Regions from separate parts of the Streptomyces flaveolus genome, predicted to be linked through region 1. Evidence: riboswitches for the same ligand, from Rfam matches in the RefSeq annotation. Region 1 holds a riboswitch; the other holds the start of a gene.
The links. Region 1 has a riboswitch for thiamine pyrophosphate ahead of thiO (glycine oxidase ThiO). Riboswitches for the same ligand answer to the same signal wherever they lie in the genome.
Positions count from the first base shown of each region.

Region 1 (3,392 bases):
TGCGGGTTGCGGATGCCGAGCCCGGACCCGATCGGCGACCCGAGCGGCATGATCGCCGCGCACCCGACGTCCTCCAGCTTCCGGGCGAGGACCGGGTCGTCGTTGGTGTACGGCAGCACCGTGAAGCCGTCGTCCACCAGCGTCTCCGCCGCGTCCAGCAGCTCGATCGGGTCCGGCAGCAGGGTGCGCTCGTCGGCGATGACCTCCAGCTTGACCAGGTCCGTGCCGAGGGCCTCGCGGGCCAGGCGGGCGGTGAGGACGGCCTCCCCGGCGGTGAAGCAGCCGGCCGTGTTCGGCAGCACCCGGATGCCGAGCTTCTCCAGGACCGACAGCACGGACCCGTGCACGGACGGGTTCACCCGGCGCATCGCGACGGTCGTCAGCTCCGTGCCGGACGCCACCAGCGCGTGCTCGAGCACGTCCAGGCTGGGCGCGCCGCCGGTGCCCATGATCAGGCGGGACGTGTAGGCCGTACCGCCGAGGACGAAGGGATCGTCGGCCATGGGTCAGCCTCCTTGGACGGCGGTGAGGACTTCGACGCGGTCGCCGTCGGACAGGGCGGTGGCGGACCACTGCGTGCGCGGGACGACGGTCTCGTTCAGGGCGGCGGCCACTCCGGACGGCGCCGCGGTGAGCGTGCCCACCAGGGCGTCCAGGGCCGTGCCGGGAGCCACCTCGCGCGGCTCCCCGTTGACGGAGATGTTCATACGGTCTGCTCCGTGAGGACGGTGTGCTGCGTGAGGGCGGCGGCGCCGAAGCGCCGGGGAGTGAAGGGGCGGCCCTCCTCCGGGAGCTCCCCGGTGGTCAGGACGTGCGCCATGACGTCGCCGGTGACCGGGGTCAGCAGCACGCCGTTGCGGTAGTGCCCGGTGGCCAGCAGCAGCCCCTCGAGCCCGGTCGGGCCGAGCAGCGGGGCGTTGTCCGGGGAGCCGGGGCGCAGGCCCGAGCGGGTCTCCGTGAGGGGCAGCTCGGTGATGCCGGGGACCAGCTCGTGGGCGTCGCGCAGCAGCTCGTAGACGCCGCCCGCGGTCACCGTCGTGTCCCAGCCCAGCTCCTCGCTGGTGGCGCCGACGACCAGCTCGCCGCTCTCCCGGGGCACCAGGTAGAGGGGGTTGCCGCGCACCACGGCACGCACCGTCCGGCTCAGCAGCGGTCCGTGCGCCCGGGGCATGGTCAGGCGCAGCACCTGCCCCTTCACCGGCCGCACCGGCGGCAGCACGGCGTCCGGCACGCCCGCGAGGCGCCCGCTCAGGCTGCCCCCGGCCAGCACCACCTGCCCGGCCTCCAGCACCGTGCCGTCGGCCGTGACGACGCCGGTCGCCCGGTCCCCTGCGACGGTGAGCCGGTCGGCCCACACCCGGTGGAAGACCACGCCCGCACGCTCGCAGGCGGCCACCAGCGCGCCGGCCAGGCGCCGGGGGTCGATCTGGTGGTCGCCGTCCACCCGCAGCCCTCCGCGCACGCCCGGCGCGAGCATGGGCTCCAGGCGCCGGCACTCGCGCCCCGACAGCCACTCGGACTCCAGGCCCGAGCGTTCCTGCAGCGCGTGCAGTTCCCGCAGATGGGCGCGGTCGTCGGCGTCCAGCGCCACGGCCAGCGTGCCGCAGCGGCGGTAACCGAGGTCGTGGCCCGTGAGGTCGGCCAGCTCGGCGGCGAACTCCGGATAGCGGCGGGCCGAGGCGAGGTTCAGCGCGAGCAGCGTCTGCTCGCCGTAGTGCAGTTCCGTGACGGCGGCCAGCATCCCGGCCGCCACCTGGGCGGCGCCGCCGCCCGGTTCGGGGTCCACCAGGGCCGTGGCGAGCCCGCGCTGCGCGGACCGCCAGGCCGTGACCAGGCCGATGATCCCGCCGCCCACGACGAGGACGTCCTGCGTGCGGGGTGGTACGGACGGTGCGATCGATGGGGACGACATGGGCGTCCAGCCCCTCCCTTCGCCGGCATGACCCGGATCAGGTTCGTACGGTCGGAGGCCGCCAGCCTCCCTCTCAGCCCGGTGCGTCCGGGCTCCCGCGAGTGCTTTACGGTGGCCACCCTAGCCCGCAGCGCGCCGAACTCGTAAGGGAGCCTCCACCGTGGCCCGTTCGCTCGACGGTCTCGTCCTCGCCCCGGTCGCCGACCAGGCCCCGGGCCAGGTGGGGACCCGCACCCGGTTCACCTACCACGAGGAGGACGGCGAGGTCTGGGCCGAGTACGCGGGCGGCGACGTCGTCCGCGGCCGGCTGGTGGGCACCCGCGCGGGCGACCGGCTCGACTTCCGGTACGTGCAGCTCAGGACCGACGGCAGCACCTCGTCGGGGCACTGCGTGTCGACGGTCGTCGACCTGCCCGACGGGCGGGTGCGGCTGGAGGAGACCTGGGAGTGGGAATCGCGGCAGGGCAGCGGGACGAGCGTTGTGGAGGAGATCACCGCGCACGAGGACTGACCGGCGATTTGCCGGGTGTCTAAGGTGATCAGGTGAACGAGCAGACGCAGGAGCGGGGAGCGGACGCGGAGCGTCGCGTGGTCGTCGTCGGTGCGGGCATGGCGGGCGTGCAGACGGCGGTCGCCCTGCGCGAACTGGGCTTCGCCGGCACCGTGACGCTGATCGGCGCCGAACCCCACCAGCCGTACGACCGCCCCCCGCTGTCCAAGGCCGTCCTGCTCGGCACGGCCGAGGGCTCCGCCTTCGACGTCGACTTCGAGGCGCTCGGCATCGAGCTGCGGCTCGGCTGCGAGGCGCTGGGCCTGCGCCCCGGCGCGCACGTCCTGGACACCTCCGCCGGGCCCGTGCCGTACGACGTCCTCGTCGTCGCGACCGGCGCCGAACCGGTCCGGCTGCCCGGTGCCGAGGGCGTTCCCGGCGTGCACCTGCTGCGCACCCTGGACGACGCCGAGCGGCTGCGCCCGGTGCTCGCCCGGCAGCACGACATCGTGGTCGTCGGCGCGGGCTGGATCGGCGCCGAGTTCGCCACCGCCGCGCGCGAGGCGGGCTGCGCGGTGACCGTCGTGGAGGCCGCCGACCGGCCGCTCGCCGGTGCGCTGCCCGCCGAGGTCGCCGCCCCCATGACCGCCTGGTACGCCGACGCGGGCGCCGTCCTGCGCACCCACGCGCGCGTGGAGCGCGTCGAGCCCGGTCACGTCGTCCTCGACGACGGCTCGCGGCTGCCCGCCGGCGCCGTCGTCGTCGGCATCGGCGCCCGGCCCGCCACCGCCTGGCTCGCCGGCTCCGGCATCGAGCTCGGCCCGCACGGCGAGGTCCTGGCCGACGACCGCCTGCGCACCTCCGTGCCCGACGTCCACGCGGTCGGCGACTGCGCCTCCTTCCCCTCCGGCCGCTACGGGGAGCGCCTGCTCGTCCACCACTGGGACAACGCCCTCCAGGGCCCGCGCACGGTCGCCGCCGACATCGTCG
Region 1 is NZ_JBIWKU010000001.1:204,437-207,828, reverse strand. Features, by position in the region: gene ACIRG6_RS00920 (thiazole synthase) at 1-503, opposite strand, end outside; gene thiS (sulfur carrier protein ThiS) at 507-707, opposite strand; gene thiO (glycine oxidase ThiO) at 704-1,912, opposite strand; TPP riboswitch at 1,910-2,021, opposite strand; gene ACIRG6_RS00905 (hypothetical protein) at 2,073-2,423, shown strand; gene ACIRG6_RS00900 (NAD(P)/FAD-dependent oxidoreductase) at 2,456-3,392, shown strand, end outside.

Region 2 (3,392 bases), on a different contig from region 1:
GTACGACGTCGCGCCATGCGCCATGGTGCCGGCCGATGCGCTTCCGCGTTCCGACGACGCGGAACTCCGCCTTCCTATGGAGGGCGAGGCCGGCGGACCGAGTGCTCGACGACGCCGGCGTACGCGCACCGGTCGGAGACCGCTACCGCGGCGACCCGGCCGAGGACCCGGCCCGTGGCGTCGAGCGCGACGTGACGGTGTTCCGGCAGCTTGGTGGCGTTGAACTCCTCACAGCTGGAAGCGATGGCCTCGAAGGTGGCGTCGCCTTCGTCGCTGCCGTCCTGCTGCTACGCCCTCCAGGACAAGGTGTGGGTGCACGGCCCCGGCAAGGAGCCCTGGGAGGTCTACGTCGTGAAGGCCGACAGCCGGCACCCTCGGCAAGAGCGCCGACCCCCACGCCGGCGGCGACGGCTGCTGCACCGGCCGGGCCGCCGAGGAGGCTCCGAACGCCGGGGGATGTGCCTGCGGCTGGGGAGTACGAGGAGCGAGTGAAAACGGGCCCCGGCCACGGCCGGACGACGGCCGCAGATCACCCGAGTGGATCTGCGACACTGGGGAGGTCATGCCTAAGCCCGGAGAACTCACATTCGTCGCCCCGCGCGGAGCCAAGAAGCCGCCGCGGCATCTCGCCGATCTCACGCCTGCCGAGCGCAAGGAGGCCGTCGCCGCGATCGGTGAGAAGCCGTTCCGTGCCAAGCAGCTCTCGCAGCACTACTTCGCGCGGTACGCGCACGACCCCGAGCAGTGGACCGACATCCCCGCCGGTTCGCGCCAGGGGCTGCGGGACGCGCTGCTGCCCGAGCTGATGTCGGTCGTCCGGCATCTGTCGACCGACCAGGGCACCACCCGCAAGACGCTGTGGAAGATGTTCGACGGCACGCTCGTCGAGTCCGTGCTCATGCGCTACCCGGACCGGGTGACCATGTGCATCAGCTCCCAGGCGGGCTGCGGCATGAACTGCCCCTTCTGCGCCACCGGGCAGGCCGGGCTGGACCGGAACCTGTCCACCGCCGAGATCGTGCACCAGATCGTGGACGGCATGCGGGCGCTCAGGGACGGCGAGGTCCCCGGCGGCCCCGCGCGGCTGAGCAACATCGTGTTCATGGGCATGGGTGAGCCCCTCGCCAACTACAACCGGGTCGTGGGGGCCATCCGCCGCCTCACCGACCCCGAGCCCGACGGACTGGGACTGTCCCAGCGCGGCATCACCGTCTCCACGGTCGGCCTGGTCCCGGCGATCCACCGGTTCGCCGACGAGGGCTTCAAGTGCCGCCTCGCCATCTCCCTGCACGCCCCCGACGACGAGCTGCGCGACACCCTCGTGCCCGTCAACACGCGGTGGAAGGTGCGCGAGGTCCTCGACGCCGGCTTCGAGTACGCGGCGAAGTCCGGGCGCCGGCTGTCCATCGAGTACGCCCTGATCCGTGACATCAACGACCAGGCGTGGCGCGGTGACCGGCTCGGGCGGCTGCTCAAGGGCAAGCCGGTGCACGTCAACCTCATCCCGCTCAACCCGACGCCGGGCTCGAAGTGGACCGCCTCGCGGCCCGAGGACGAGAAGGCGTTCGTCGCGGCGATCGAGGCGCACGGTGTGCCGGTGACCGTCCGGGACACCCGTGGGCAGGAGATCGACGGGGCGTGTGGTCAGCTCGCCGCGAGCGAGCGGTAATCTGACCGGCGTACATCTTCATATTCAGACATCTTCATATTCCGACAGGGGAGCGCCACAGCGCTGAGAGTGCGGCACCGGCCGCAGACCCTCCGAACCTGGCCCAGGTCATTCTGGGTAGGGAGATCGGTCATCACTCGAGCTGTTGCGCCCTGCCCGGGTCCCTCGCCAGGGGTCCCGGGCGGGGCCGCGTCTTCTCCTGGTAACCCAGGAGGAATTCCGTGAGCATCACCAAGAAGGCCAGTGTCCTGGCCGTCGGGCTCGGCCTCGTCGGCGGCCTGGCCGCCTGCGGATCGTCGTCCACCGGCGACGACCAGGGGTCCGGCGGTTCCAAGACCGTGACCCTCGTCAGCCACGACTCGTGGGCCGCGTCCAAGAGCGTCATCGCGGACTTCGAGAAGAGCTCCGGCTACAAGGTCAAGGTCCTCGAGGACGGCGACGCCGGACAGGCCGTCAACAAGGCCATCCTCACCAAGGACAACCCGCAGGGCGACGTCTTCTTCGGCGTCGACAACACGCTGCTGTCCCGCGCGCTCGACAACGGCCTGTTCCAGTCGTACGAGCCCAAGGGCTCCGACATGATCCTGCCCGAGTACCGGGTCGACCGGGACAAGCACCGCGTCACGCCGATCGACACCGGTGACATCTGCGTCAACTACGACAAGGCGTACTTCAGCGAGCACAAGCTGACCCCGCCCGACTCCTTCGACGACCTCACCAAGCCCGCGTACAAGAACCTCCTCGTCACCGAGGACGCCGGCAGTTCCTCGCCCGGTCTCGGCTTCCTGCTGGGCACCGCCGCCAAGTACGGGGACGACGGCTGGCAGGACTACTGGAAGAAGCTGAAGGCGAACGGCGTCAAGGTCGTCGACAGCTGGGAGCAGGCGTACAACGAGGAGTTCTCCGGCTTGTCCGGCGGCAAGAAGGCGAAGGGCGACCGCCCGCTCGTCGTCTCCTACGCCTCCTCGCCCCCCGCCGAGGTGATCTACGCCGACCCGAAGCCGGACACCGCGCCCACGGGCGTCGCCACCGGCACCTGCTTCCGCCAGGTCGAGTACGCGGGCCTGCTGAGTAACGCGAAGAACACCGAGGGCGGCAAGGCACTGCTGGACTTCCTGGTCAGCAAGAAGTTCCAGGACGACATGCCGCTGAACATGTTCGTCTACCCGGTGCGCGAGGCGGCCCAGGTGCCGCCGGAGTTCGTGAAGTACGGCCCCCAGGCCAAGAACCCGCAGACCCTGGACCCGAAGAAGATCGCCGACAACCGTGACCAGTGGGTCAAGTCGTGGACCTCGCTCCTCCTGAAGTGACCGGAGTGACCGAGGCCGCCCGGTCCGCCCGTACCCGGCGGCGCGGGAGCGCGGCGCGGCTGGCCCTGATGGCCGGCCCCGTCGCGTTCTTCGCGGTTTTCTTCGCCTACCCCGTCGCCGCGATCGTCGCGCGCGGACTGGAGGTCGACGGGGTCTGGCGGTTCGGGCGGATCGGGGACGTCCTGGCCCAGTCCGACGTCCGGCACGTGCTGTGGTTCACCACCTGGCAGGCGCTCGCCTCCACCGCGCTCACGCTGCTGATCGCCCTGCCCGGCGCCTATGTCTTCGCCCGCCTGGACTTCCCCGGCAAGCAGCTGCTGCGAGCCGTGGTGACCGTGCCGTTCGTGCTGCCGACGGTCGTGGTGGGCACCGCGTTCCTGGCGCTCGTCGGGCGGGGCGGCCTGCTCGACGAG
Region 2 is NZ_JBIWKU010000011.1:193,383-196,774, forward strand. Features, by position in the region: partial or broken gene ACIRG6_RS29505 (N-acetyltransferase family protein) at 1-284, opposite strand, end outside; partial or broken gene ACIRG6_RS29510 (glyoxalase/bleomycin resistance/dioxygenase family protein) at 280-469, shown strand; gene rlmN (23S rRNA (adenine(2503)-C(2))-methyltransferase RlmN) at 563-1,669, shown strand; TPP riboswitch at 1,706-1,811, shown strand; gene ACIRG6_RS29520 (thiamine ABC transporter substrate-binding protein) at 1,891-2,979, shown strand; gene ACIRG6_RS29525 (ABC transporter permease) at 3,048-3,392, shown strand, end outside.
Region 2: it holds a riboswitch for thiamine pyrophosphate, as region 1 does, so the genes downstream of both, ACIRG6_RS29520 (thiamine ABC transporter substrate-binding protein) here and thiO (glycine oxidase ThiO) in region 1, are expected to answer to the same signal.